DNA from 4 places in the Rhodopseudomonas telluris genome. Region 1 is predicted to be linked to each of the others. Evidence: riboswitches for the same ligand, from Rfam matches in the RefSeq annotation. Region 1 holds a riboswitch; each other region holds the start of a gene.
What was found. Region 1 has a riboswitch for cobalamin ahead of ACFFJ6_RS00320 (HoxN/HupN/NixA family nickel/cobalt transporter). Riboswitches for the same ligand answer to the same signal wherever they lie in the genome.
Positions count from the first base shown of each region.

Region 1 (7,310 bases):
CGCATGCTGCGATAAGGAAACGGTATCGAGAGAGGGGACGGAACCCTCAGACATCGCTCTCGAGCGAGGGTGCGACTTCCCGCGCCACCTGCATCAACGCTGCAACCAGCGGCGTGTAGGGCTCCCGCGGCGGCACGACCAGGCCAATGCTGTAGGACACCACCGGATCGATGATCGGGATGGTGCGAACGCCGTCGCCGAGGCCCAGCGTTTCGGCGAGCTTGGCCGGCATGACGCTGGCCCAGCGGCCGGTTTTCACGTGAGTATAGAGGACGATGATCGAATTCGACGTCAGCGTCGGATGCGCGATGGTGCCGGCGGCGCGCAGCGCGCGGTCGATAATGCGGCGGTTCTGCATGTTCGGCGTCAGCAGGCACAGCGGAACCTGGCCGACTTCTTGCCAAGTCACTTGCTCGCGATCGCCGAACAGGCCGTCCGGCGAGGTGATCAGCCGGTAGCTCTCCTGATACAGTGGAACGCTGCGGACTTTGCCGAGTGGCTCGTTCTCGATGTAGGTCAGCCCCGCGTCGGCCTCGAGGTTCTCGAGCAGGCCGAGGACCTCCGAAGACGTGCAGGACAGGATGCTGAAGCGCACATTGGGATGCCGCGCGCGGAACGGCGTGGTCAGTTGCGCCACCATGCCGAGCACGGTCGGGATCGCGGCGATCCGCAACTCGCCCGACAGCTCGCCCTTCAACGCGCCGATGTCCTGGCGCATCGCACGGGCGTCGCCGACGATGCGACGGGCCCATTCCAGCGTGCGCTCGCCTTCCGGGGTGAAACCGAGAAAGCGCGAGCCACGCTGCACCAGCATGACGCCGAGGATCTCCTCGAGTTGCTTGATGCTGGTCGACATCGTCGGCTGGGTTACGCCGCAGGCTTCGGCGGCGCGGCCGAAATGCCGTTCCTTGGCGAGCGCAAGCAGCAGCTCGAGCTTGTCGATCAAGTCCGTCCCTCGGAAATTCTTGAAGAGGAGGGACTTTTGCCCCAATGGGCGGCCGCCGGCAAGGTCGGCGGGAACGGCGGACGGCGCGCGCTGCGCGACGTCTCGTAGATAAAACCCCGCCTCCCGATTGCGGCATCGGAAGTGCGGGGCCAGTCAGGGGAGAGACGAAGCCCCGCGCGCAACGAACAATAGCATCGCGCCAAGCATCGTCAGGTATCTAAGTAGCCGATTATGACAGTTCCGGATTGAGCTGAATCAAACCGGGTGCCTCTTTCGGGTCATGTCCGCGGCGGTCAGGCGACACTCGCGGACCGGCGTGCGTAGCAATGGAAGCCGCCGTAGATGCCCGAGCGGTCGCGGTCGAAGCCGATCGCGCTGCGTTCCGCGTCGCGGTGCCAGACCTGCTGCAGCGGCGACAAGGCTTCGGTCTCGAGCGGTGACTCCGCTCCGGCGGTGCGGAAGATCACCCGCACCGAATCCTTGCCGGACCGATCGATCGCGTCCCACAGCGCGCGGATTTCCTCGGGCGCCATCCAGTCCTGCGAGTCCAGCAGCACGACGGCGTCGATCTGTCGGGCCGGCAGGCTTTCGAGAAAGACACGCAGGTTTTCGTGCACCGGAATGATCAGCCCGGCGCCGGAGCGCATCCGCGCGTAGCGGCTGCGCTGCAGATACAGCGGAAGGCAATCGTCACCGGGGCCCGGATAGCGCCGGCTCAGCGCCTGCCAGGCGAAGTAATTGGTCTCGTTCGGATAGACGTTGATCAGGCGCAGCAGGCGCTGATGCAGCACTTCGTTGAGCGGCTGATTGCCGCCGAGCAGGTCGCGCTGCTGCGGCGGAATGCCGAGGCTGAACAGCAGCGCCGGCGTGCGTGTCAACAGCCGCGCGAATCCCGAATGGAACAGTCGGTCGACGCGCTGCAACGCATCCTGCCGCTCCAACGAATCCGGCGCCGCTTCGAGAAGCGCCTTCAGGTCGATCTTGGCGAATTTCGCCAGCAGATGCGCGAAGCCGATGAAGCTGCCGAGCGCGCCGTGCCGATAGAAGCCGTCGGTGAAGTAACGATAGCGCGGCCGGCCGCGGAAGTCGCGTTCGTCCCAGTAGCTGCGCGCATCGCGGTCGAGTTGCGGCCGCAGGCGCTGGCGATACAGGTCGGCGTTGTCGTCGGCTTCGCCTTCGCCGAAGAAGCGCCAGAACTGGTCGTAGTCCGGCAGCGCGCGCAGCCCTGCGAGCTTCAACTTCAGCAGCGCCAGATGCGCCTCGTTGAGATCGACCGCGAACACCTGCGCCGGCTTGGCGGTGAGGTAGGACAGCGCGTTACAGCCGCCCGACGATATTGTCACGATGGTGGAGCCGATCGGCAGTTGCAGCGCAGCAAGATCCGCCTCGGGGTCTTCCCAGATCTGGGTGTAGACCAGCCGTCGGAACCAGATCGAAAACAGTCGGTCCCAGATCGTTGACTCGCTGCGATCCTTGCTGTTGCGGACCGCGTCCGCGATGAGTTGCTGCGTATTCATACCGTCCTCGACTCGGTCATCGGTCGAGAATAGCCGCGTAGCAATGCAGTTTTGCGACAGTCGGCAGGTCTGGAGCAGGAGTTGAAACAGGTCCTGGAACTGCCGGCTGTCATCACCCTGTCGTCGCAAAATCGGATGGAGAGCGGACGATTCCACCTGCGCGAGGGTGCATTCCATGACGATGGTCCGGTCTGAACTCACAGTCGATCCGTCCTGGCCGGTCGACGCGACGACGCGGATGAACCGGATGTATCGCTATCAGCGGCACATCTACGATATCACCCGTCGGTACTATCTTCTTGGTCGCAACGAGCTGATCAGCAGCCTGGCGCCGCCCGCCGGCGGCCATGTGCTCGAAATCGGCTGCGGCACCGGCCGCAATCTGGTCGCCGCTGCCCTGCGCTACCCCGAGGCGCGGTTCTACGGCTTCGACGTCTCGACCGAGATGCTGACCTCGGCGATCGGCGCCATCGCGCGTGCTGGCCTCAATGGCCGAGCCAAGGTGGCGCATGGCGATGCGACTAACTTCACCGCGCAAGGCGTGTTTGGCCAGCCGGTGGCGTTCGATCGGGTGATGATCTCCTACAGCCTGTCGATGATTCCGGATTGGGTTGCGGTGATCGAACATGCGATCGCGAGCCTGAAGCCGGGCGGACAATTGCATATCGTCGATTTCGGCGATCAGTCCGGGTTGCCTGGTTTCGCCCGCCACGCGCTGCAGCATTGGCTGGCGCTGTTCGGCGTCACCCCGCGCGATCAGCTCGAGGCGACGCTGGCACAGATCGCGGTGCGCACTGGCGCCGGACTGAGCTTCGACCGGCCGTATCGCGGCTACGCCCAGGCCGCGGTGCTGACGCTGCCGACGCGACGCCCTGCATGACCGGGTGGCTCGCGCTGCTTGCCGCGGGCCTGATGGAGATCGTCTGGGCGCTAGGACTAAAGCACTCGGACGGCTTCACGAAGCTCTGGCCCGCGCTCGGCACGCTGGTGGCGATCGCCGCCAGCTTCGGCCTGATGAGTATCGCGCTGAAGTCGCTGCCGTTCGGCACCGCCTATGCGGTGTGGACCGGCATCGGCGCCGCCGGCAGCATCGTGGTCGGCATGGCGCTGTATGGCGAGCCCGCCAATGCGCTGCGCGTGCTGTGCCTGTCGATGATCGTTGCCGGCATGATCGGCCTCAAGCTCAGCACGCCGGCCTGACCCCACCGCGCCCAGACCAAGGCGGCGATTGACAAAGCAGGTCCGCCCGCCTTTGATCGTTCCGTTCAGGTGTGCCGGGAATCGTCCGGCACAGGGAAGCCGGTGCAGACGCCTTTTGGGGTGTCTCAAGCCGGCGCTGCGCCCGCAACTGTAGGCGGCGAGCGATCCTTCATCATGCCACTGACCCAAGCGAGGGCCGGGAAGGCGAGGGATTGCGACGACCCGCGAGCCAGGAGACCGGCCTGAGCCACGTCATCTTCCAGCGTGCGGTGCGCGCGGCTGGGGCGGTCCGCCGCATGGGTGACAGGAAGCTGCTCACCGTTCGGGGACTCTCATGTCAGACATACTCGCTCCTCCCACAGTCGCTGTCGCTCGTCCGGACGGATTCCGCGTCCGGCTGGTCGCCGTGCTCGGCGGCCTGGTGATCGCCAATATCGCCGCCTGGGCCTGGGCCCTCACCGCCTTCGCCGGCCAGCCGGTGCTGATCGGCACCGCCGTGCTGGCCTACAGCCTCGGCCTGCGCCACGCGCTCGACGCCGATCACATCGCGGCGATCGACAACGTCACCCGCAAGCTGATGCAGGAGGGCAAACGCCCGGTCGCGGTCGGCTTCTTCTTCGCTCTCGGTCACTCCACCGTGGTGCTGGTGGCGTCGCTGGCGATCGCGGTGGCGGCCAATTCGCTCACCGAACGGTTCGCCGGCTACCGCGAGATCGGTGGCATCATCGGCACCTCGGCCTCGGCGCTGTTCCTGTTCGCGATTGCTCTGGCCAATCTGTCGGTGCTGAGCGGCGTCTACCGCGCGTTCAAAAAGGTGCGGGCTGGCGAGGTCGTGCACGATGACGACATCGATCATCTGCTGCAGCAGCGCGGCTGGCTGGCGCGGCTGTTTCGGCCGCTGTTTCGCTTCGTCTCGAAGAGCTGGCAGCTCTATCCGATCGGCCTGCTGTTCGCGCTCGGCTTCGAGACCGCCAGTGAGATCAGCCTGTTCGGCCTCGCCGCCAACAATGCGGGCACCATCTCGCATTGGTCGATCCTGATCTTCCCGGCGCTGTTCGCTGCCGGCATGACGCTGGTCGATACGCTCGACGGCGTGCTGATGCTCGGCGCCTATGGCTGGGCCTATCGCAATCCGGTGCGCAAGCTGTACTACAACATGACCATCACCTCGGTGTCGGTGCTGGTCGCCATCGTGATCGGCGGCATCGAGACGCTCGGCCTGCTGGCCGGCCGGCTGCATCTCGAAGGCGCGTTCTGGGAATGGATCACCGAGCTCAACGAGAATTTCGGCGCGCTCGGCTACGGCATCGTCGCGCTGTTCGTCGCCAGCTGGATCATCTCCACCATCATCTATCGGCTGAACGGCTATCACCGGCTCGACGCGCGCGTCTCGGGCGCACGGGAATGAGCGTTTGATCGCCATCGTTTCGCATCGCTCCTCGCGCGCGGCGGTCGTCACCGCCGCGTTGCTGTTCGTCGTCGCCGTGCTGGCGATCGGCTCGCTCGGCGTCGGCCCGGTGAAGCTGTCGCCGCTCGCGGTGATCGACGGCCTGATCGGCCGCGGCGGTGATGTGCAGCAGATCATCGTGCAGCAGATCCGGCTGCCCCGCGCCATCCTGGCGCTGGCGATCGGCGCGATCCTCGGGCTGTCGGGCGCTGCGCTGCAGGGGCTGCTGCGCAATCCGCTGGCGTCGCCATCGCTGTTCGGCGCGCCGCAATCGGCGGCGTTCGGCGCGGTGCTGATCATCGCGCTGGGCTGGGCGGATGTGCGCTCCTATGCGCTGCCGGTCGCGGCGATCAGCATGGCGTTCGTCTCGGTGTTCGCGCTACTCGCTGTCGCAGGACGCGGCGCCAGCCTGTTGCTGCTGATCCTGGCAGGTCTCGCGATCTCCAGCCTCGCCGGCGCTGCGACTGCGCTGGTGATGAACCTGTCGCGTAATCCATTCGCCAGTCTCGAGATCGCGTTCTGGCTGCTCGGCTCGCTGGAAGACCGCAGTTTCCGCCACGTCATGCTGGCACTGCCGTTCATCGTGGTCGGTGGGGCGCTGCTGCTGACTCAACGCGCGGCCTTCCGGGCGCTGAGCTTGGGTGAGGAAACCGCGCAGAGCCTCGGCGTCGATGTCGCGCGGTTGCGGCTGATCGTGATCATCGGCGTCGCGCTCGGTGTCGGCGGCGCGGTCTCGGTGTCGGGGACGATCGGCTTCATCGGCCTGGTGGCGCCGCATCTGGTGCGTCCGCTGATCGGCCACGATCCGGCACGGCTGCTGATCCCGAGCGCGCTCGCGGGCGCGGCGCTGCTGCTCGCCGCCGATATCGCGGTGCGGATCATTCCAGCCACCACGGATATCAAGGTCGGCGTGCTGACCTCGATCATCGGCGTGCCGTTCTTCCTGTATCTGATCGTGCGCGAACGACGGTCGCTGGGCGGAGGGCTTGGATGACCGCCTTTCTTACCGCACGCGATCTGCGCGTCGCGCTGTCCAGCCGCCCCGTGCTGCACGGCGTCTCGCTCGAGCTGACGAAAGGCCATCTGGTGGCGCTGGTCGGCCCCAATGGCGCCGGCAAGACCACGCTGCTGCGTGCGCTGGCCGGGCTGATCGAGGCCGAGGGCGATGTCCGTATCGCTGGCGATTTGCTATCGGCGCTGCCGCTGCGCGAACGCGCGCGGCGGTTTGGATATCTGCCGCAGGGCCATCTGGTGCATTGGCCGCTGCCGGTGCGCGACGTCGTCGCGCTCGGTCGCTTCCCGCACGGAGCCACGGATCCGGCGCGGTTGTCGCCCTTGGATGCCGACGCGGTCGCGCGCGCGATGGCGGCGACCGACGTCGCGCCGTTTGCCGATCGCGTCGTCACCGAACTGTCCGGCGGCGAGCGTAGCCGTGTCGCGCTGGCGCGCGTGCTGGCGGTCGAAGCACCGGTGGTGCTGGCCGACGAGCCGACGGCCTCGCTCGATCCGCGCTATCAACTCGACGTGATGCAGACGCTGCGCAAGGCCGCCGATGCCGGCACGCTGGTGATCGTGGTGACGCACGATCTCGGTCTGGCCGCGCGCTTTGCCGATACGGTGCTGGTGATGGCGTCGGGGCGGCTCGCCGCACAGGGAACGCCGCACGAGGCGTTGTCGGACGAGGTGCTCCAACAAGTGTTCCGCGTCAGCGCCTATCGGGCCGACTATCAGGATAGCGGCGTGATCCTGCCGTGGGCGGGAGTCTGATGTGAGCGCGTGGCGCGGGCTCGTCGTCGTTGCGTCGCTGGCGGCCGGTCTGCCATGGGCTGCGCATGCCGCGCCGTTGCCGCGCATCGCCTCGATCAATGTCTGCACCGATCAGCTGCTGATGACGCTCGCCGATCCGGAGCAAATCCTCGGCCTCAGCCCTTATGCCCGCGACGAAGCGCGGTCGTTTCTTGCGAGCCAAGCGGCCAGCTTCCCGAAACTATCCGGCGAGGCCGAGGACGTGCTGATGCTGAAGCCGGACATCATCGTCATGGGCCGCTTCACCAAACGCGCGACCCGCGAGCTGCTGCAGCAGCAGGGCCAGCGTGTCGTCACGTTCGACGCGGCCCGCACGCTCGACGAGGTCAAGGCGCAGATCCGCAAGATGGGCGACCTCGTCGGCAATCCCGACCGCGCCGACGCCGCCAATGCG
Region 1 is NZ_JBHLWM010000001.1:61,474-68,783, forward strand. It holds gene ACFFJ6_RS00300 (LysR family transcriptional regulator) at 47-946, opposite strand; gene ACFFJ6_RS00305 (BtaA family protein) at 1,240-2,463, opposite strand; gene ACFFJ6_RS00310 (class I SAM-dependent methyltransferase) at 2,639-3,343, shown strand; gene ACFFJ6_RS00315 (DMT family transporter) at 3,340-3,663, shown strand; cobalamin riboswitch at 3,714-3,923, shown strand; gene ACFFJ6_RS00320 (HoxN/HupN/NixA family nickel/cobalt transporter) at 3,998-5,071, shown strand; gene ACFFJ6_RS00325 (FecCD family ABC transporter permease) at 5,079-6,104, shown strand; gene ACFFJ6_RS00330 (ABC transporter ATP-binding protein) at 6,101-6,877, shown strand; gene ACFFJ6_RS00335 (ABC transporter substrate-binding protein) at 6,879-7,310, shown strand, end outside.

Region 2 (7,310 bases), on a different contig from region 1:
AAGCCGGCCGCGAGCAGGCTGAGGCGGGTGGTCATGGCACTTCCTCTCTTTGGTTGAAGCCGCACTCTGCGGTGCGGGCTGTCGTGATCGTCCGCGCGTCCGATTAGGCGCACGCGGCGATCGGCCGACGCTCTCACGCGGCCGCCATGAGTTCAAATCATTTGAATCCAAATTGCACGCCGCAGCGCGGCGCGAAGGTCGACGACGCGTCGGAGAATTCATCGCGGCGGAATAAGCGTGAGCCGAACCAGCTGATCTGCGGATATTTCGGCTACTTTGCCGGCAGGCATCGGGTGCCTGCCGCACAACGTCGCACCCGGCGATCCGTCAGGGCGGATCGCAGACGCGCTTAGAGATCGCGCTGCTCGTCGTCGCGGTCACGCTCCGGCGCGCAGATGTCGCCGCTGTCGTAGAGATCGTCGTCCGGCAGCCGCGCGGACACCGGCTTGGCGGCCGCGACTTCTTTCGTCGTCGCGGCGACCTTGTCCTTGCGGACCTTTTTGGGCTTGATCTTCTGCCACCCGATCATCGTCTTGGATCCCGTCAGCACGGGGCCGAAACGCGCCGTGGCGCGGTTCGGGTCCGTTGTCGTCCTGTCGCGGCCATTTGGCCACCGAAACAGTTGCAATCTAGCCCATGATCAGCGGCTACCGGCCGCATTTTGCACAAGGCAGCATCGCGCCGCCCGCGGGGCGGAGGGCGCGGGCATTTCAGGTGCGGTGGCCGCCCTTCTGCTGTTCGGCCAGCCAGTCCGACAGCGCGCGCGGCGTCGGTTCTGCCGACTTGCCGGCAGCCGTGCGCGTGCCGGCGGTCTTGCCGGTGCCGGCCTTGGCGCGCTTGGTCTTGGTCGGAGCGCGCTGCGGTTCGGCGGCCTCGCGCGCCAGACGCAACGCCCTCAGCCGGGCCATGTTGTCGAGAGTCGCCTTCGCAGCGGCCTCGCGTTCAGCGCGGCCGCTGTCGGTCTCCTGTGCGGCTGCGCCAGAGCGTGCAGCGGGGCGGGAATTTTCGTCGTTCGTCATTCGTCCACGTCGATTGTCTTCGGGGAATTGGGAAGCGCGGGGTGTAGCAAGAAAAAAGGCCCCGGGACAGCTTTTGCTGCCGGGGCCTGTCATGCACGATAGTCGGTGTGGCGCGACGTGATGTCCGGTCAGAAGGTCACGCCAGCCTTGGCCAGATAGGTTCGGCCCGGCAGCGGATACGCGCCGTAACGGCCGGGCGTGAAAGTGCTGGCCACCGCGTAATCGTAATATTGCGCGTTGAACAGATTGATCACGCTCAGCGACCAGAAGAAGTGGTCGACTTCGCCGCTCAGCTTGACATCGACGGTGCCGTTGGCCGGGATCTTGACCTGGCCGTTGGCATTGTCGTTGTCCATGAAGCGGCTGCTCCAAACCCGCGCGGTGGCATCGAACACGACGTATTTCTGCCAGACGTTCCAGGTCACGCCGGCATTCGCCGTATAGCGCGACACCAGCGGCACGTCGTTGCCGGAGAGCGGGCCCTCGCGGAACGTCGCCCGCGTATAGGCTGCGCCGCTGCGCAGCAGCAAATTGTCGCTGATCCGCACCGACGAGCTGGTCTCGGCCCCGGTGCGACGCGTCGGATCGAGGTTGGTGTTGTAGAAGTTCACCGGGTCGTAGCGGATCTCGTTGGTCAGATCCATGTTGTAGACGCTGGTCTGCATCTCGAACGGGCCGGACTTGATCCGGAAGCCGCCTTCGACGTCGACCGAGGTCTGGGTCTTCAGCGCGAAGGTGCCCGGAATCGGATTGAAGAACGCATCATAAGACGGACCCGAGGCGACGCGCTCGTCGACATTCGGCGTGCGGAACGCGCGCGCTCCGCGGGCGAACACGCTGAACACGTCGTTGAAGCGATGCTCGAGGCCGACATGCAGCGCATGCTGGGTCTCGGTGCTGTTCAGCGGCTGCGCCTGCGCTTCGCCGAAATAGCCCGGCGCCAGCGGATTGAGCCGGTCGGCGGCGTCGACCTTCACGCTCTGCACCCGGCCGCCATACGAGAAGTCGGTGCTCGGCAGCACGGCGATGGTCTGCTGCCAATAACCGGCCAGCGTCTTCTGCGACAGATTGTAGACGTGCACCGGCGGCGTGCCGCGATACTGGCCGCGGTCGGAATCATAGGTCGCGTCGTAATAGTCGAGGCCCGTGAGGATCTTCGACGGCAGGCCGAAGAACGCGTTCTTGATGCTAAGCCGCGGCGTGATCGACCAGGTCTGGAGATGCGCGTCGAACCAGCTCGCGTTGAAGCTCTGCAGCGGCACGTCGCCGAAATAGCCGGCCTGTTGCCGCTTGTCGCGGACGCCGCCATCGACGATCAGCTCGGCGCCGTCCCACAGCGATTTGGTGAAGCCGGCGGTGAGGTTGGCGCCCTGCTTGTCGGCGAAGTTGAACGGCGTGCTGGTGCCGCTGCGGTCGGTCTGCAGCTGGTTGACGCCGATCGAGGGATCGACGATCCGCGAGCCGGGCAGACCGAGACGCTGGTTGTCGCCGGAGATGTTGAGGAACGCGCTGAGATCGCCGGTGGTGTAGCGCAGTTCGCCGATCGCGTTGTTCTGTTCCAGCGCGTTGTTGGAGCGGTAGCCGTCGGAGCGGACGCCGTTGGCGAACGCAGAGGTCGACCACGGCCCGGAATTGAACGCCGCCGACACCGCGGCGAGTCGCTGGTTGAATGAGCCGACGCCGCCTTCGGCGCGGAACGTCGCGGGCGGGCCGCCGGTGCCGCTCTTGGTGACGATGTTGATGACGCCGCCGACCGCGTTGTCGCCGTACAGCACGGCGCCGCTGCCGCCGCGGGTGATCTCGATGCGCTCGATCGACTGCAGCGGGATGCTCGACAGGTCGACGCCCTGCAGGTCGAGGTCGTTGAGGCGGCGGCCGTTGATCAGGAACAGCGTGTTCGAGGTCGCGGTGGCGCCGAAGCCGCGCAAATCGACCGACGAGCCGGTGCCGTTGACGCCGCCATACAGCGACGTGGTCTGCACGCCGGGCGTCTGCGCGATGATGTCCTGCACGGTCTGCGCCGGCGAATGCGCGATGTCGTCGGCGGTGATCACTGTGCTCGAGGTGCCGACGATCGCGTCGGAGGTGCGCGTCGCGGTGACGTTGATGGCGGGCAGCATGTCCTGCGCGGCCGCAGGCGCGAGCGTGGCGAACAGGCTGGAAGCCAGGATGGTGGAGCACAGCAGCGCGCGCGTGCGCGGTGCAGCGGAGTGAGAAGACGGCATGGATAACCTCGGCCGGACGTTCAGTGGCACGTCACAGCGAACGAGGGATCACCATGCTTGCGCGGGTGAAACCAATGCCTGCAATTCCCGACCGGCACTCTCGCGTGTGACCACGAATGACGGCAGGTCTCCTGGCTCGCGGGTGATATCTTCCGTCGCCTTCCCAGGGCCGAGGTCCCAGTGGCATTCCGACAGAAGTCGAACCGCTTACAGTTGCGGGAACAGCTGCGGCCTGAGAGCGTGAAGCTCCGCACCGCATTCCCTTTTCATCCTCGTGAGAGGAACCGTCACATTCAACTAGAAGTATCGGACGGCGTGGAGTCAATTCGCCGTTGGCGGTGGCCGGCCCGGTTGCTGCGCTCGCCGGTGGGATTGTCCGCGGCTGTTGCTTGCGAGTAACAATGCGGCTTGATCCAGCTCAACAAGGCGCGGTGACGATGGCGGACTATGTGGTCGAATTCGGCAAGGACGGTCGGCCTGTCGAATCCGATGGGCGGCTCGATGCCGCCGCGTTTCATCGCAATCAGCAGGCGATCCGCGATGTGCTCGCGCGCCTGCTGCACGGCGTCGCGGGCGACGTGTTGGAGGCCGGCAGCGGCACCGGCCAGCATGTGGTCGCCTTCGCGCGTCAACATCCCGAGATCGTCTGGTGGCCGAGCGACATCCATCCGCAGCATCTGAGCAGCATCGCCGCATGGCGCGCGCACTCCGGGCTCGCCAATATCCGGGAGCCGCGGCGGATCGATCTGTCCGATCCGGCATGGCCCGCCGGGATGGTGAGCGACGGCGATCCCGCCTCGCTCGCCGCGACGTTCAGCGCCAATGTGGTGCACATCGCACCGTGGCCGGTGGCGCAGGGGCTGTTCGCCGGCGCGGCCCGGCTGTTGCGGCCGGACGGCCAACTCATCCTCTACGGCCCGTTCAAGCAGGACGGCCAGCACACCGCGCCGAGCAATGCGGCGTTCGACGCCAGCCTGCGCGCCGCCAATCCCGATTGGGGCGTGCGCGATGTCGGCGAGCTGGAGCAGCTCGGCGCGGAGCACGGCCTGCGCCTGACCGAGATCATCGCGATGCCGGCCAACAATCTCATCCTGGGCTTCGCCCGCAGCGGCGAAAGCGGAAGGCCGCGCATAGGTTAGCCGCGCCTGCGGCAGTTGATCGCAGACCGTCGCCGCCTATGATGCCGGCCGATTCCACGGCCCGGCGATGCACCGGCCGGATGAAGGGCGAAACACCCGATGGTTGACGCGACCGCGACCTGCGAGATTTCCGACGACGCGCGGGCGCGCTCCAACGTCTGGCGGCTCGCCGCCGCGCAGGCGCTGACCGGCGCCAATGCGGCGGTGATCTTCGCCACCGGTGCGATCATCGGCGCGCAGCTGGCGCCGAGCGTCGCGCTCGCCACCGTGCCGATCTCGATGTACGTGGTCGGCCTCGCGGCCGGCACGCTGCCGACCGGCGCGATCGCGCGCCGCTATGGCCGCCGCGCCTCGTTCATGATCGGCGCCGGCTGCGGCGCGGCTGCCGGTGCGCTCGGTGCGCTGGCCATTCTGTACGGCTCGTTCGCGCTGTTCTGCGTCGCGACCTTCCTCGGCGGGCTGTATGGCGCGGTGGCGCAATCCTATCGGTTCGCCGCCGCCGATGGCGCCAGCGCCGACTATCGCCCGAAGGCGGTGTCGTGGGTGATGGCCGGCGGCGTGTTCGCCGGCGTACTCGGTCCGCAGCTGGTGCAGTGGACCATGGAGATCTGGCAGCCTTATCTGTTCGCCTTCAGCTACGTGGTGCAGGCCGCGGTGGCGCTGATCGCCATGGCGGTGCTGTGGAGCGTCGATGCGCCGAAGCCGCAGCCGGCCGATCTCGCCGGCGGCCGGCCGCTGCTACAGATCGTGCGGCAGCCGCGCTTCATCGCCGCGGCGCTGTGCGGCGTCATCGCCTATCCGATGATGAATCTGGTGATGACCTCGGCGCCGCTGGCAATGCAGATGTGCGGCTTGCCGGTCAGCGATTCGAACTTCGGCCTGCAATGGCACATCGTGGCGATGTACGCGCCGAGTTTCGTCACCGGCTCGCTGATCGCCAGGTTCGGCGCGCCGCGCGTGGTCGCGCTGGGGCTGGTGCTGGAAGCGGCGGGCGCCTCGATCGGCATCATGGGCATCTCCGCCCCGCATTTCTGGGCGACCCTGTTCGTCATCGGCGTCGGCTGGAACTTCGCCTTCGTCGGCGCCTCCGCGCTGGTGCTGGAGACGCATCAGCCGAGCGAGAAGAACAAGGTGCAGGCGTTCAACGATTTCCTGGTGTTCGGCATGATGGCGCTGGGCTCGTTCTCGTCGGGGCAACTGCTGGCGAACTATGGCTGGACCACCGTCAATCTCACGGTGTTCCCGCCGGTGCTGCTCGGCCTCATCGTGCTGGCAATCAGCGGCTGGGCGAAATCGCGCAAGCCAATCGCCGCGCAAGCCGTCGAACTCGCCGACCGGGGCGTCTGACTGCGACAACTAAACGACCCGGCCGCAAAGCGCCGGCGAGGGGGAAACGATGGCGCGCTGCGCGATGTTGGCTGATCGCCCGCGATGACCGGATCGATCCCCGACGAGACCTCGATCCGCTATGAGGGCTGGCGCATCGTCGCGGTGTGTTTCGCGGTCGCGACCTTCAGCTGGGCCCTCGGCTTCTACGGCCAGTCGGTGTATCTCGCCGAGCTGCAGCGCCTGCACGGCTGGCCGGCGTCGCTGATCTCGACCGCGACGACGTTCTTCTATCTCGGCGGTGCGCTGCTGGTCGCCTTCGTGGGCGACGCGATCCGCCGCGTCGGACCGAAGACCTGCCTGCTCGGCGGTCTCGCGGCGACCGCGCTCGGCACCGCGCTGCTCGGTCGTATCGATGCGCCCTGGCAGCTCTACGGCATCTACGTGCTGCTGGCGATCGGCTGGGCCGGCACCAGCCTCGGCGCGATCACCAGCACGCTCGGGCTGTGGTTCGACAAGCGCCGCGGCATGGCGATCAGCCTGGCGCTGAACGGCGCCAGCTTCGGCGGCATCGCCGGCGTGCCATTGCTGGTGCTGGCGATCGGCCATCTCGGTTTCGCCGGCGCGACGCTGGCGGCGGCGCTGGCGTCGCTGCTGCTGATCGCACCGCTGGTGATGGTGTTCGTCGGACGTCCGCCATTGCATCATGCGAGCCACGCAGGAGCGGGCGCCGTGCAGGCGCTGTCGTCGGGTGCGATCCGGCGCCACGCGCTGCGTGACACCAACTTCCTGATCGTCACCATCGCGTTCGCGCTGGTGCTGTTCGCGCAGGTGGGCTTCATCGTTCACGTCATCGCGTATCTGGATCCGCTGATCGGCCGCGAGCGCGCCGCCGCCGCGGTGTCGCTGCTGACCATAATGGCGGTGGTCGGCCGCGTCCTGATGTCGGCGGTGATCGACCGCATCGACCAGCGGCTCGCCTCCGCGCTGTCCTTCGCCAGCCAGGCTGTGGCGCTGACGATCCTGTTGCTGATACGCGAGCCCGCCTTGATGCTGGCTGCCTGCGCGCTGTTCGGCTTCTCGGTCGGCAATCTGATCACGCTGCCGGCGCTGATCGTGCAGCGCGAATTCACGCCCGGCTCGTTCGGCGTCCTGGTCAGCCTCAACACCGCCATCAACCAGGTCACCTACGCGTTCGGCCCGGGCGTGGTCGGCCTGCTCCGCGATCTGTCTGGCAGCTACACGCTGCCATTCGCCGTCTGCATCCTGCTGGAGCTGATCGCCGCGGCGCTGATTTTGGTGCGAGAACGGAAGTAACGACTTCTCCCCGTCATTCCGGGCGCTCACGCAGTGAGCGAGCCCGGAATCCATACCCCCTGGACTCGCGGTTAAGCACGCCGGGGAGACGCCGCATGTTTCACCACGTGCCGCAGGGGTTATGGATTCCGGGTTCGCGCTGCGCGCGCCCCGGAATGACTTGGGGAGGGGTGGTGCTAGGCTTCGCGTGAGCGAAGTAAGTCCTCGATGTCCAGCCGCCGCGTGAACATCGCCAGTTTGCCGTCGGCCGTCTTCGGCCACTCCGCCTCTGGCCGGTCGCGATA
Region 2 is NZ_JBHLWM010000004.1:137,589-144,898, forward strand. It holds gene ACFFJ6_RS10530 (ABC transporter substrate-binding protein) at 1-35, opposite strand, end outside; gene ACFFJ6_RS10535 (hypothetical protein) at 350-529, opposite strand; gene ACFFJ6_RS10540 (hypothetical protein) at 711-1,019, opposite strand; gene ACFFJ6_RS10545 (TonB-dependent receptor) at 1,148-3,244, opposite strand; cobalamin riboswitch at 3,349-3,548, opposite strand; gene ACFFJ6_RS10550 (DUF938 domain-containing protein) at 3,682-4,383, shown strand; gene ACFFJ6_RS10555 (MFS transporter) at 4,483-5,730, shown strand; gene ACFFJ6_RS10560 (MFS transporter) at 5,815-7,026, shown strand; gene ACFFJ6_RS10565 (VOC family protein) at 7,203-7,310, opposite strand, start outside.
Region 2: another riboswitch for cobalamin. It lies ahead of ACFFJ6_RS10545 (TonB-dependent receptor); the one in region 1 lies ahead of ACFFJ6_RS00320 (HoxN/HupN/NixA family nickel/cobalt transporter).

Region 3 (7,310 bases), 1.1 Mb from region 1:
GCACCAGCGTCGGCGGAAACTTGCGACGGCTGCTCCACGCCGCATCGTCGGCTGAGGCGGGCTGCAGCAGCGTCGCGCCCTGCGCGGCGGCGTCGTCGACCAGCCCCTTCAGCCGCGCATAATGCCGGTCGGCGACGATCGAGGTGTAGTCGGCGTTGGCCGGATCGCTGCCGAACATCCGGGCCATCGCGGCGCGGATCTTCTCCGCCAGCGGCTCGACCTGGTCGCGCGGCGCCAGCACGTAGTCCGGCGCGATGCAGGTCTGGCCGGCATTCATCAGCTTGGCATAGGCGATCCGCGGCGCGACCTCGTCGAGATCGGCGGAGCGGTCGACGATGGTCGGCGACTTGCCGCCGAGCTCTAGTGTGACGGGCGTCAGATTGCGGCCGGCGGCCTCGGCGACGATGCGGCCGACGCGGGTCGAGCCGGTGAACATCAGATGGTCGAACGGCAGCCGCGCGAACGCCTCGGCGATGCCGTCCTCGATCCCGGTCACCACCATCTCGTCGGCGTCGAATTTCGCCGCGACGGTCTCCTGCAGCAAGGCCGAGAACGCCGGCGACAATTCGCTCGGCTTGATCATCACCCGGTTGCCCGCCGCCAGCGCCCCGATCGCCGGCGCGATGGTGAGCTGCAGCGGGTAATTCCACGGCGCGATGATGCCGACCACGCCGAGCGGCTGCGGGATCAGCCGGTTCTGTCCCGGCCAGAACTGCAACTCGGTCTTCACCTTGCGCGGCGTCATCCAGCGTTTGACGTGCTTGGCGGTGTGCTTGATGTCGCCGAGCAGACTGAGCGTCTCGGCGATCAGCGTTTCGACCGCGCAGCGATGGCCGAAATCAGATGAAATTGCCTGCTCGAATCGCTTCTCGTTGTCCGTCAGCAGGCTGCGCAGCCGCGCCAGCCGATCGAGTCGCAGCTCCAGTGTCGCGGGCGCCTCGTCGCGGGAGCGATCGAACATGCGGTGAAAGCTGTCGTGCAGGGCATTGGCCCCGAAGCCGGTCAACGGCTGGTCCATGGTGCGCTCCCGTTTCGGCCGATGTTGATGTTTTAGGCCGATTTTGACGAAGTCTTGCAGGGACACGGTCCGCCCGCAACCGCATCCGGTTCCGGCCGTCATATAATCTTGAAAATCTGCGTCGCGGGGCTTCCCAAATCCCCCGTGCGTTGCTAGACACCCCTCGCGCCCCGGGCACTGCCCCGGGCCCCTTCTCAGGAAGCTTCCGGGAGGATCGATCGACGCTCTTGGGCGTTGATGGTCTTCGGTTTTCTGAAGAAAGCGCAAAGGTTTAACGCGGGGTGGAGCAGCCCGGTAGCTCGTCAGGCTCATAACCTGAAGGTCATAGGTTCAAATCCTATCCCCGCAACCAAATTGAACCCCGGTCCTCAGCGGCCGGGGTTCTTTTTTGCGCCTTACGCTTTGGCCTTGCCGCCCCTGCGCAGCAGATAGATGTCCATCACCCACCCCTTCGCCTCGCGCACCTGCCGCCGGGTGCGGCTGATGTCGGCGGCGACGTCCTTGAGCGGGCCGGAGATCAGGACTTCGTCGGCGAGGCCGAGATTGGCGGCCCAGTAGATCTCGAGGTCGGCGGGGTCGATCTTGGCGAAGGTCTCGTCGCCGTCGAGCATCACCACGGTGCTGTCGGCATCGATCGGCAAACCAGCCGCGAGTTTGCGGCCGGTGGTGATGGTGATCGGCTCGCCGATGCGGTTGAGCGCGATGCGGTGCCGCGCCGCCAGCGCCTGCACGGCGGTGATGCCGGGGATGATCTCGTAGTCGATCGCCAGCCCCTGCGCGCGCAGGCGATCGAGGATGCGCAGCGTGCTGTCGTAGAGCGACGGATCGCCCCACACCAGAAACGCACCGCACGCGCCGTCCGCGAGTTCGCTCGTCAGCAGCGCTTCGTAGCGCGCGGCGATGCGGGCGTGCCAGTCGTCGACCACCGCGCGATAGTCATCGCCGGCCGGTGCGCGCTGCGGGATGTCGATGCTGACGAAGCGGGTGTCCGGAGACTTGATGAAACGTCGGCAGATCTCTTCGCGCGCGGTTTTCAGTTCGGCCTTCTCGGCGCCCTTGTCGGGCAGGAAGAACACGCTGGCGCGGTTCAGCGCCTCGACGGCCTGCAGCGTCAGGTAGTTGGGATCGCCGGGGCCCATGCCGATCAGGAGAAGTTTGCGCATCGGCGGGAAGTCCTATTGCTTCGTGATGAGCAGAGATTCCGGGTTCGCGCGCCAAGGGCGCGCGCCCCGGAATGACGTTGGGGATGGCGTGTGCAACTAACCATGGCCGGCTAGCGCCGCGACGCCAAGCAGCAAGCCGATCTGCGTGAGTTGTTCTGTCGCGCCGAGGACGTCGCCGACATAGCCGCCGATCAGCCGTGCGGCGGCCAGCGCGGGCAATGCGCCCAGCGCGACGGCGCCGATCAGTCCGCAGGCGGCGGCGCCGGGTTCGGCGGCGATCAGCCACGCCAGCCCGAGCAGCGTCAGCAGCATGGCGACGATGGCCTTCGCCGGATCGAGTCGTTGGTCCGGATAGTTCAGCTTCGCGGTCGCGACATTGCCCGCATAAGGCAGCATCGACATCGCGGCCAGGATACCGGCGCGGCCGAGGCTGTGGCTGGCGACCAGCGCGGCGGCGCCGACCCAGGGCGGCAGTGTCGCCAGCGCGGCGATGCGAATGATCAGGCTGGCGATCAGTGTGACGGCGCCGTAATTGCCGATCCGGCTGTCCTTGATAATCGTCAGCCGCTGCTCGCGCGTGCGGCCGCCGAACAGCCCATCCGCGCTGTCGGCAATGCCGTCCTCATGCAGCGCGCCGGTGAGCGCCACGCCGGCGATCACCGACAACACGGCCGGCACCAGCCCCGACCAGATCGCCGACGTCGCGATCAGCACGCCGCCGCAGAAGAGGCCGATCAGCGCGCCGACTAGAGGAAAGTACTTGGCGGCGGGGAGCAGCCAGCCATCGTCGAACTGCGCGGCGCGCGGCGCTGGCAGGATCGTCATGAATTGCAGCGCGTTGAAAAACGGGCGGAGTGCGGGCGTCACTGCGTCTGTCCAAGGCGGCCGGCCAGCACGTCGGACAAGTCCGCCAGCTCGGTCAGAATGCCGGCGGCCGCCCGCACCAGCGGGATCGCCATCAGCGCGCCGGTGCCTTCGCCGAGCCGGAAGCCGAGATCGAGATAGGGCGTCGCCGCCATCGCCTCCAGCAGTACGGCATGGCCGCGCTCGGCCGAGCGATGCGAGAACACGCAATAGGCCCGCGCGGCCGGATGCAGCCGCACCGCGACCAGCGCGGCGGCGCTGGCGATGAAGCCGTCGATCACCACCGGCCGGCGCTTGGCCGCGGCGGCCAGCACAGCGCCGGCCATCATGGCGATCTCGTAGCCGCCGAATTCGGCCAGCACCTCGAGCGGCGCGCTCGCTGCCGTGCGCGCGGCCGCCTTTTGCGCGATGGCGCGCTTGTGCAAGACGCCAGCGTCGTCGAGCCCCGCGCCGCGGCCGACGCAATCGCCGATCGGCGTGCCGGTGAGGCGATGCGCGATCAGCGCCGCCGACGTGGTGTTGCCGATGCCCATTTCGCCGATCGCCACGATATCGATGCCGCCGTCGATCGCGTCGGACACCAGTGCGATCGAGGCGCTGAGCGCGCGGCGGGCGTCGTCGATGCTCATCGCGGGCTCACGACTGGCATTGCGCGTGCCGTAGCCGATCTTGCGGTCGATCAGTCCGGGATGCGGTGGCACATCCGCCGCAATGCCGGCGTCGACCACACACACTTCGGTCGCGGCGGCTTTCGCCAGTACGTTCATGCCGGCACAGCCCGCCAGATAGGCCGCGACCATCGCCTGCGTGACGCTCGCCGGGTAGGGCGAGACGTGGTCTTCGGCGAGGCCGTGATCGCCGGCGAACACGAACACCATCGCACGATCGGTGCGCGGCGGCGCCGGGTGCCAGATCAGCCCGAGCTGGACGGCGAGGTCCTCCAGCCGGCCGAGCGAGCCCGGCGGCTTGGCCTTGCCGTCGATCCGGGCGCGGAGCGTGGGTTCAAGCGAGTTGTCGACGGCGGAGACCGCCAAGGTCGCGAAATGGTCGAGGGGAGCGTGCATGGTACGAATTCGTCGAGGCAAGATCGTTCGGATGCGGAGCGGGCGACACGGCCCAGCGGCAGATCGCGTCGCGCCACCGCGCGCGCATGCGCAGAGGTCGGCGATCAGGCGCGGCTGTTGTGGGGACGGACTACGTCGGAAGCGGATGCGGCATCGGAACGTCCTTCTTCGACCCACCGTCGAATGGCATTGCGCAGATCTCCGGCCGGTCTCCTGGCTCGCGAATGTTGTCCCGATCGCCTTCCCGAGGCCGGAGAATGGCCGCAGTGGCTGGTGTGATCGGAGACGATCCGCTTACAGTTGCGGGGGCAGCCGCGGCCTCGGCGATCGCTCGCCTCACCGCATTCCCGTTTCACCCTTTCGAGAAAGGGCACCGAAGATGCCGCACAAGAGCACGCGGCACCGCCCGGCGCAACATTAGTTGCCACCGTCGGGCGCGCGTTCAGACGAAGGTGCAACGGCGCCGGGCGAGCGCGCCGCCGGCGCATTTTAGGAGCGCCCGGATGCGAAGCGGTTGATCGGCATGCCGCGATTCTGCTCTAAGTCGCCGCCAAAGCTGTGAGAGGATCGGCCACGCGGCGTCCGGCATCGGATCGGGCCGCCGTGCAGAGGGAACTGGATCGCTTGAAATCGCTCGGCATCATCGTCCTGCTCGCCTTGGCGGTTTTCGCCTACGGCCTGTACACCGACATCACCCTGACGCGTTGCGTGCGGGGATCGGTGACGGCCATGTTCGGGCTTTGCGCCAAAGGTGACTGATCGCGGCCGAGGCCGCTTCCACGCAAACCGGCGGCCGGCGACGCCGTATCTGTGCGGCATCGACTGGAGCTTGCGTTTATGACCGTGGCGAACAGCGACTCGTTCTACGACCGCGTGCCGGTGTTCTCCGGGTTCGCCAACCTGATGGACCCGGCGCTTTACGCCTCGGTGCCCGACGATTGGGTGGTCGGGACGGCCGACATCGTCAATTCCACCGGGGCCATCGCCGCGCAGCGCTACAAGGCCGTCAACATGGCGGGCGCCTCGGTGATCGCGGCGATTGCCAACGCGCTGCAGGGTCGCGATTTTCCGTTTGTGTTCGGCGGCGACGGCGCGAGCTTCGCGGTCGCGCCGCACGATCTCGCCGTGGCCCGTGATGCGATGGCGGCCGCGGCCGCCTGGGTCCGCGACGAACTCGAGCTGACGCTGCGCATCGCGTTGGTGCCGGTCGCAACGATCCGGGATCGCGGGCTCGACGTCCGCATCGCGCGGTTCGCGCCGTCGCCGCATGTTCGCTACGCGATGTTTGCGGGCGGCGGTCTCGGCTGGGCGGAAGCCGCGATGAAACGCGGCGAATTCCTGATCGATCCGGCTCCTGCCGGGACGATGCCCGATCTCAGTGGTTTGTCGTGCCGGTTCGAGACGATCCCGGCGGCCCACGGCGTGATCCTGACGCTGCTGCTGGTGCCCACCGTCAGCGCCGACAGCGCGGCGTTTCGCGCGCTGGTCGAACAGGTGGTGGCCCTGACCGAGCGCAGTCCCGACGCCGGCCGGCCCGTGCCGTCTCAGGGGCCGACGATGCGATGGCCACCCGCGGGCTTCGAGCTGGAAGCGCGGGCAGCCGGCGGCGGTCCGTTGCTGCTGCGCCGCGTCGGCGTTCTGCTCTGGACGCTGTTCGTCTATGTGATCATGCGGTTCGGCATCAGCTTCCGAGGCTTCGTGCCGCAAACCTATATGGCGCAGGTGCCGGAGAATTCCGACTTCCGCAAATACGACGACGGATTGCGGATGATCCTGGATTGTCCGCCCGATGTCGCCGACGCGCTGGAGCAGCGGCTGGCGGAGGCCGCCGCCGCGGGCATCGCCCGTTACGGCGTGTTTCGCCAGGACGCGGCGATGATGACCTGCTTCACGCCGTCGGCGGCGCGCAGCGATCATGTGCATTTCGTCGACGGCGCAGGCGGCGGCTATGCCGCCGCGGCGGTGGCGCTGAAGGCGATGCGCGCGTGAGGCGCGCCGCCGATCGTCAGCGTCCCTCGAAGGTCCAGTTCTCGCCGCCGCACAGCGAGCCGACGCAGCCCTCGACATGCAGCGAGGTCGGGCCTGTGTGCGACAGGTTGGCCTCGTAGGTCTTGCCGTCGTCGGCGTTGTAGATGTGGCCCGACCATTTGCCCTGCGACACCGGCCGCATGTCGCCGAAGATCTGCAGCCCGATCACCGGGCGTGAGGCGCGGGCCGGATCCGGGTTCTTGTCGTCGACCTGCGGCTTGCCGGTGTTGGGATCGATCGGCTGCTTCAGCCAGATGATCGTGCCGCACAGGGCCGGGCCACAGCTCTTGATACGCACCTTGGCGTCGCCGGCCTGAGTCAGCCAGGTGCCCTGCGGGCCGGGCGCTGATTGCGCGAGCGCAGCGGCAGGCGCCAGCGCAGCGAGCAATGCAGCGGCGAAGAGTGCGGATCGGGTGGTCATCTATCCTCCAGGCATCGTCCAGTGCGCAGCACGTCGCGTCGGTGCGGTGCAGCGCATGCCTTAGCAGAGGAGCCGGATTCGTGGCAAAGGCATGACGGACACAAACAGACACAAGATACGGAGGTCCGCAGGATTCATTTGACCCAGCGTGTCAGATGAATCGCCGTCACGGTGCCCAGCCCGTAAACCACCATCGCCGCCGTCACCAGGGCGAACAGCGTCCACGACGGCGCGCCGCTGATCATCAGCGCGGTGCCGCCGATCGCCACCAGCATCAGCCGCGCGCTCGCGGCGAGCACCGGGCCGCCGACTTTCGCGGCGCCCTGCGAGGCGAAGTACAGTGTCACGCCGAGACCGAAGAACGGGAAGGCCGGCCCCGCCCAGTGGAAGTAGGAATGCGCCGCTGCGGTCACCGCGGGATCGGCGGTGAACAGCGACACCCACAGCGCCGGATAAATCGCCAGCACCAGGCCGATCACCCCGAGGATCAGCGCCGACGCGGCGCCCGAGGTCCACGCCACGCGCCGTGCGCGCGCCACCTGGCCGGCGCCGACCGCCATGCCGACCATCGGGATCGAGGCGACGCCGACCGCGAACGCGATCGGGATCAGCAGGAATTCCAGACGCGAGCCGATGCCGTAGCCGGCCAGCGTCGCAGTGCCGTAGGTCGCCAGGATCTTGGTGAAGATCAGGATGGTCAGCACCGATTGCAGCGGCGCGAGGCAGGCCATCGCACCGACCTTGAGGATGTC
Region 3 is NZ_JBHLWM010000001.1:1,194,198-1,201,507, forward strand. It holds gene ACFFJ6_RS05450 (coniferyl aldehyde dehydrogenase) at 1-1,018, opposite strand, end outside; tRNA gene ACFFJ6_RS05455 (tRNA-Met) at 1,294-1,370, shown strand; gene cobF (precorrin-6A synthase (deacetylating)) at 1,414-2,181, opposite strand; gene cobS (adenosylcobinamide-GDP ribazoletransferase) at 2,278-3,048, opposite strand; gene cobT (nicotinate-nucleotide--dimethylbenzimidazole phosphoribosyltransferase) at 3,045-4,109, opposite strand; cobalamin riboswitch at 4,296-4,502, opposite strand; gene ACFFJ6_RS05475 (hypothetical protein) at 4,713-4,868, shown strand; gene ACFFJ6_RS05480 (DUF3095 domain-containing protein) at 4,947-6,098, shown strand; gene ACFFJ6_RS05485 (DUF2147 domain-containing protein) at 6,115-6,558, opposite strand; gene ACFFJ6_RS05490 (MATE family efflux transporter) at 6,693-7,310, opposite strand, start outside.
Region 3: another riboswitch for cobalamin. It lies ahead of cobT (nicotinate-nucleotide--dimethylbenzimidazole phosphoribosyltransferase); the one in region 1 lies ahead of ACFFJ6_RS00320 (HoxN/HupN/NixA family nickel/cobalt transporter).

Region 4 (7,310 bases), on a different contig from region 1:
TGGGCCACGCAGGTGCTGGAGCAACTGGTGAAGAAAGGCACGCCCTCGCGCGGCGAAATGACCGACGCCGCGATGGCGGCGCGCGCCGAATGCGTGATGCTCAACAAGGGGCCGTATCTGTTCAAGGCGATTACCGAGCTCGACAATTTGCTCGGCCGCATGGCCGTCCACCAGCACAAGAAGACGCCGCAGCTCCGCAAGCTGCAGAGCTGGGGCTAATTCAAAACTGGTATCAACCTGAGGTTGATTTCAATGTTCGCCTATCGTTCCATTGCCCCAGAGCTCAAGAGCTCGCGTGACTGGTTGCGTGGGGGCGTTCGATGGGAGTTCGCGGACTTTGCGCGGCGCTGGCCGTCGCGTTGCTGAATCTCGCCGGCTTGGCGCCGGCAGGAGCGCAGTCACCGACCGAACGGATCGACGCCGCACTGCAGAACATCACCAGCATCGTCAGAGCCGACCGCGTCGGCTACGCGACCATCTGGGATGGCAACAAATACGTGCAGTGCCGGCGGCTCCCCAATCGCGACATGCGCTGCGAGGCCGCGGGCGTCACACTACAGCCCTCGCTCGCGCGGGTGCTGAATGCGGAGCGTCAGTCCCGCCTCGTCGCCCTCGCCTGGGTGCTGGATCCGGCGTTCGGCAACTACACGCGGACGTTTCCCGGCGATATGCCGACCTCACAGATCGCCGAACATGTGCTCAAGGCGCTGACCGAGGCCTATCTGATCAACATTCCGGACCTCGAATTCGGCACCGCCTGGGTGGTCGACATCCCCTGTCCGCCGCGCAATGGCCCGTCGCAAAACCTCGCCGGCATGATCAACGATGCCAAATCGATGCTACCCACCGCCCTGCTGAGCTGCTCCTACAAGGCGCCGGCGGCGCCGCAGCGGGCCGAGACGCTGGACGCGCTGCTCGCGCTGTACGGTCCGAGTACGACGGCCGAGATTCAGCGTCTCCGCATCAACGCCACCCAGCGCGTGCATGTCGTGTTCGACAGCGGCATCGGCTACATTCAGTGCATGCCGGAGATGCCGCCGGTGGCGCTGTATTGTGAGGCACAGTCGGCCGAGCGTTGGCCGGCACTGACCGCCGTGCTGACGCCCGACAAGATCGCTCGCCTGACCACAGCCGGCTACGCCGAGCCGGGGCGCGCCCCAAATTACAGCAAGAGTTATCCCTTGACGCTGGCCGACGGGGCGATCGCCACCGAGATTCTGACGCTGCTCCACAGCGTCTACGGTTACACAGGCTCGACCCGGCTGAAGATCCGCACCGAATGAAGCGCGATCATCGCCGCAATTGACAGCGGCAGCCACGCAGGCCCTAAGACGGAGCGCCGAACGCTCGCGCCGCCCGGCGCGAGCGCTGCAAGGGCGCGTGGGAACAGTCACCCGGGGTCGCGGTGAGTTCGTGTTGGGATGTGGTGGTGGTCGGAGGCGGCATTGCCGGGCTCTGTGCGGCGCTCGCCGCGCGGCGCACCGGCGTCTCCGTGCGCCTGCTCGACAATGCGCCGGTCGCCATGCGGGGCGGCAACGCACGCCATGCCCGAAACTTCCGGGTCGTGCACGGTGAGCCGACCCCGTACGTGCCGGACAGCTATCACGCGTCCGAATTCCTCGCCGAACTCGGCAGCGTGACCGGTGGCACGGCCGACCAGACGTTGGCTGAGCGCATGGTCTCCGGCTCCGAGACGCTGGTGCCATGGCTGATCGAGAACGGCGTCGCCATGCAGCCGCCGTCGCTCGGCGTGGTGCCCTATTCGCGCCGCACCGTATTTCCGCTGGGCGGTGGCAAGGCGATGATCAACGCGCTGTACCGGCAAGCGGCTGCGCTGGACATCGCAATCAGCAGCAACAGCGAGGTTCGTGCGCTTCGCGACGTCGCGGACGGCGGATGGATCGTCGAGATGGCGGGTAGCGCGCCTGGAGAGTCCGTGATCGAAGCGCGCGCGGTGATCGTCTGCGCCGGTGGCCCCGGTGCCGATGCCGCATGGCTGCGGGCGCACTATGGAAAATCGGCTGACGGCCTCATGCTGCGCGGGACGCCGTACGCGGACGGCCGGATGTTGGATCATCTGATCGGGTTGGGTGGATGCGCGGTCGGTGAGCCCACGGTTTGCCACATGGTGGCAGTAGATGCGCGCGGGCCGCGCTTCGACGGCGGCATCGTCACCCGGATCACCGCGATCCCCTGCGGCATGGTGGTGGATCGCTTCGGCGCGCGGATCGATGCGATCGGCGCCGGTCAGGAGCCGACGCACTACGCGCGTTGGGGCCCTCGGATCGCGGCATGCGACGATCAGATGGCCTACCTCATTCTGGATGCGGACGGGCTGCAACGCGCCGCGCCGCAGGCCTTTGCGCCGATCGAGGCCGAGACGATCGCGGCGCTCGCGGCGGCGCTCGACTTTGAGCCTGCCAAGCTCGCGGCGGCCGTGGCCTCCTTCAACGCAACGCAGCCCACTGGTGCTCGCCCGCTGATCCGGGCGCCGTTCGCAGCCTATCCGATGCGCGCCGGCATCACCTTCGTACACCATGGCGTCGCGGTGGATGAACGCTTGCGCGTGCGGTGGGCGGACGGACGCGCCAACGCCACGCTGTATGCCGCGGGCATGATCATGGCCGCCAACGTGCTGCGCCGCGGTTATCTCGCCGGCCTCGGCATCACGTTATCAGCCGTGTTCGGCCGTCTCGCCGGTGAGGAGGCGGCGCACCATGTCGCCCGATGATCTGACCGCCGAGGCCGAGCGCCAGCTTCGAATCTGCACGGCCTGCATGTATTGCGACGGCCTGTGTCCGGTGTTCCCGGCGATCGACAATCAGCATCGCTTCGAACTCAGCGACCTCGCCTATCTCTCCAATCTTTGCCACAACTGCCGCGGCTGCTGGAGCGTGTGCCAGTACACGCCGCCACATCCCTTCGCCATCAATCTGCCGACGACGCTGGCCGCGCTCCGCCAGCGATCCTACGCGGACTATCTGTGGCCGGCTGCGCTTGGCCATGCGTTCCGCCGTCCCTTCCTCAGCATCGCTGTCGTGGTCAGCACCGCGCTGCTGTTCACGCTGGCCGCGGTGCTGCTCTCAACCTCTCCCGCCGAACTCTTCGGCGCCGATGATAGCGCCGGCGCGTTTTATCGGGTGCTGCCGTGGCCAATGATGGCGGGCGCCGCCGGGGCATCGCTGCTCTGGGCGATGCTGTGCATCGCCCTGGCCACGGTGCGCTACTGGCGAGCGACTGCGCCGCCGCTCCCGACGAACGCGATCCTCCAAGCGCTTCGCCCTGCATTCCGCGACATCGTCACGCTGCGCCATCTCGGCGGCGGCGGCCCCGGATGCACCGATATCGATGAGCGCCCCTCGCATCAGCGCCGGATCGCGCACCACGTCATGGTCGCCGGCTGCATGGGCACCGTGCTCTCGACTGTCGTGGCGGCGATCTATCACAAAGGCTTCGGCTGGCTCGCGCCCTACCCGCTGCTCAGCCTGCCGGTGATGCTCGGCGGCGTCGGCGGGCTGGCGATGCTGGTGGGCATCGGCGGCCTGCTGACGATCGAGCAACGCGCCGACAGGCAGCCGTCCGATCCGCACGAGGCGCAGCTCAACGTCGCCTTTCTGATCCTGCTGGCGCTCGTCACCCTCAGCGGCCTCGCCGTGCTGGCGCTGCGCGAGACCGCCGCGATGGGCCTGCTGCTGATCCTGCATCTCGGCCTGGTGTTCGGCTTCTTCCTGGCACTGCCGTTCACCAAGGCGATCCACGCGCCTTTCCGGGCCGCAGCGCTGCTGCGCGCGGCGGCTGAAGCGGCGATTTCCAGGCCAACGGCCCGCAAGCCGGGCGACTGATCGGCTCATGGCCGTCCGCAGCGCTCCGTCTTGATCCATCGCAAGCGGGTGCGAAATTATTACGCCGAAACGACCGTCGGCCGGGCGGTAAGCTCGATTGACACCCCGTGGTTTTCAGACCAAACATCGGCCTGCCGACGGTTCCTGTCTTCGGACGGGACGAAGAGGGAATATCGGAAGCCGGCATCCTGCTCGGATGCGACGTGCCGAAGCTGCCCCCGCAACTGTGAACGGCGAGCCATCGCAACACGCCACTGGATGTTTCCGGGAAGGCTGCGCTGGCGACGACCCGTGAGCCAGGAGACCTGCCGTCGCCTGCTGATTGACGCCATTCCGGGCGGGGTGTTCCGGGGTGAAGTTCGGCCGTTCGGAGTGCAGGTCCGTTCGCCGGTTTCGCATCATCGCAGCGCGCGATGATCAACCGACGGATACGGCGCAATGCCGCTTTCGATTGTCTCGTCCGATGAGCGCGCCGGATCCGATCCGGCGTCTGCGCTCGCGCGTCCGGCCGATCTCGTCATGATCTCCTGTTCGGATGCCGAGCTGGCGCGTTATGCCTTGGCGTGGCATGGCGCCGGTTGCGATCTGCCGGCTCTGTATCTTGCAAAGGTGCAGCGGCTGCTGCCACATCCGGAGGCTGACCTCCGCGCCGCCATCGCGACCGCCCGCGCCGTACTGATCCATCTCCCGCATGGCCTCGACGATTGGCGCCGCGGCATCGAGGGCGTAGCAGCCAGCGCCCGCGACCGGCGGATCGCGCTCGCCGTTGTTGCGGCAGCCGACCCGGCAGATCCGGCACTCGATGCGCTCTCCAACCTGCCGCGCACCACGCTGCGCCGACTGGCGGCGCTGTGCCACCGTTCCGATGCGCGATCGGCTCGCGCGGTGCTCACGCAGTTGTCGCTGGCCGCCGGCCTGCCAATCGCGCCGTGGCTCGACGCGCCCACCGACGCGGTCCCTGAACTCGTCCGCGGAGAAGCGCGATGACCTACGTCTACGAGACCGACGGCGATGCGATCTATCGCCAGTCCTTCGCCATCATCCGAGCCGAGGCCAAGCTCGCGCGCTTTGCGTCCGATGCCGAGACGATCGCGGTGCGGATCATTCACGCCAGCGGCATGGTCGATGTCGCCGACGACATCGTGTTTCATGGCGACTTCGTCGCCGCCGGCCGCGCCGCACTCCGGGCCGGCGCGCCGATCCTGTGCGACGCGCAGATGGTCGCCAATGGCGTCACCCGCAAGCGGCTGCCGGCCGACAACGATGTGATCTGCACGCTGAGCGATCCCCGCGTGCCGGGACTCGCCGCTGAGCTGAAGACCACCCGGTCGGCCGCCGCGCTCGAACTCTGGCGCGAGCGTCTGGACGGCGCGGTGGTGGCGATCGGCAATGCGCCGACCGCGCTGTTCCGCCTGCTCGAGATCCTCGGCGAGCCCGGCGCGCCTAGACCCGCCGCGATCATCGGAATTCCCGTCGGCTTTGTGGGCGCCGCGGAATCCAAGGAAGCGCTGCTCGAAGCTGCTCCAGTCCCCTGCGTGGTGGTGCGCGGCCGCCGCGGCGGCAGCGCGATGGCGGCAGCGGCCATCAACGCGCTGGCGAGCGAACGCGAATGAGCAAGCCGACCGTCTACGGCGTGGGCGTCGGCCCCGGCGATCCGGACCTAATGAGCGTACGCGCCGCGCGGCTGGTCGGCGCCGCCAAGGTCGTCGCTTACTTCCGCAAGGCCGGCCGCGCCGGCCACGCGCGCACCATCGTCAACGGCCTGCTGGCGAGCGACGCGATCGAGGAGCCGCTCGACTATCCGGTGACCACCGAGATTGCGCTCGACGATCCGGCCTATGCGGCGACGCTGCGCAGCTTCTACGAAGAATGCGTCGCCCGGCTGTCGGCTCACGTCGCAAGCGGCCGCGACGTCGTCGTGCTGTGCGAAGGCGATCCGTTTCTGTACGGCTCGTTCATGCATTTGTATCACCGGCTGGTCGGCACGGTGCCGGTCGTGGTGGTGCCGGGCATCTCCGGCATGGCGGCATGCTGGACCGCGAGCGGCACGCCGATTACTTACGGCGACGACGTGCTTTGCGTGGTGCCGGCGACGCTGCGCGCCGAGCGGCTCGCCGAGGTGGTGCGCACCAGCGACGCCGTGGTAATCATGAAGCTCGGCCGCAATCTGCCGAAGGTGCGGCGCATCCTGCAGGACGTCGGCCTGCTCGACCGCGCCATCTATGTCGAGCGCGGCGCGATGGCCGGCGAGACCGTGCTCCGCCTCGCCGACAAACAGACCGACGAGGCGCCCTATTTTTCGATGATCCTTGTCCACGGCCAGGGACGACGGCCATGAGCGGCTCGCTGATCGTCGTCGGCCTCGGCCCCGGCGCACCGGAACTGATCACGCCGGAAGTCACCGCCGCCCTCGCCGCCGCAACCGACCTGGTCGGCTACGCGCCCTATGTGGCGCGCGTCGACGCTGGACGTGACGTGCGCCGGCATGCGTCGGACAATCGCGAGGAGATCGACCGCGCTGCGTTCGCGCTGAAGCTCGCCGCAGAGGGCCGCCGCGTCGTCATCGTTTCCTCCGGCGACCCCGGCGTGTTCGCGATGGCTGCGGCGCTGTTCGAGGCGGTCGAGGCCGGCGAGCCGGCGTGGCGCGATCTCGACATCCGCGTGCTACCCGGCGTCAGCGCGATGTTCGCCGCCGCGGCCCGCATCGGCGCCCCGCTCGGCCACGATTTCTGCGCCATCAACCTGTCGGACAATCTCAAGCCCTGGGAAACCGTGGAGAAGCGCCTGCGCGCCGCCGCCGAGGCCGACTTTGTCATCGCGCTGTACAATCCGATTTCGAAGGCGCGGCAGTGGCAGCTCGAAGCTGCCTTCAAGCTGCTGCGGAGCATTCATCCTGCTTCGGTGCCGGTGATCTTCGCCACCGCGGTGAGCGCGCCGCAGGAGCAGATCGATGTCGTCCCGCTCGGCGAGGCGCAGCCGGACCGCGCCAACATGCGAACTGTGGTGATGATCGGCTCGTCGCAAACCCGCATCATCGAACGCCGCGACGGCGCGCGCTTCGTCTACACGCCGCGGTCGGTCGGAGTGCTGTCGTGAGCGAGCCAGTGCATCACTTCGGCGACGCTGCCGACCGTGCGCCGCGGCGGGATCGCCGGCCGGCGTACCATCACCACGGGCAGCCCGAGATCGCGCGCGGCTTCGATCTTCGCCACCGCAGCCTCGCCGCCGGCATTCTTCGCCACGACGATCTCGATGCGATGCGCGGCGAGCAGCGCGCGATCACTGGCGCGGTCGAAAGGTCCGCGCGCGATGATGACTTCGACATTCGGCAACGGCAGCGGACCGCGCGGCGGATCGACCAGCCGAACCAGATAGAAGTGATGCTGCTGGGCCGCGAACAGATCGAGGTTCTGCCGGCCGATGCCGAGGAATACCCGGCGCGGCGCATCGCCAAGCGCGCCAGCCGCT
Region 4 is NZ_JBHLWM010000008.1:196,587-203,896, reverse strand. It holds gene ACFFJ6_RS18610 (pyruvate kinase) at 1-219, shown strand, start outside; gene ACFFJ6_RS18605 (hypothetical protein) at 321-1,283, shown strand; gene tcuA (FAD-dependent tricarballylate dehydrogenase TcuA) at 1,430-2,731, shown strand; gene tcuB (tricarballylate utilization 4Fe-4S protein TcuB) at 2,718-3,842, shown strand; cobalamin riboswitch at 3,964-4,169, shown strand; gene ACFFJ6_RS18590 (hypothetical protein) at 4,281-4,829, shown strand; gene ACFFJ6_RS18585 (precorrin-8X methylmutase) at 4,826-5,455, shown strand; gene ACFFJ6_RS18580 (precorrin-2 C(20)-methyltransferase) at 5,452-6,180, shown strand; gene cobJ (precorrin-3B C(17)-methyltransferase) at 6,177-6,938, shown strand; gene ACFFJ6_RS18570 (cobalt-precorrin-6A reductase) at 6,905-7,310, opposite strand, start outside.
Region 4: another riboswitch for cobalamin. It lies ahead of ACFFJ6_RS18590 (hypothetical protein); the one in region 1 lies ahead of ACFFJ6_RS00320 (HoxN/HupN/NixA family nickel/cobalt transporter).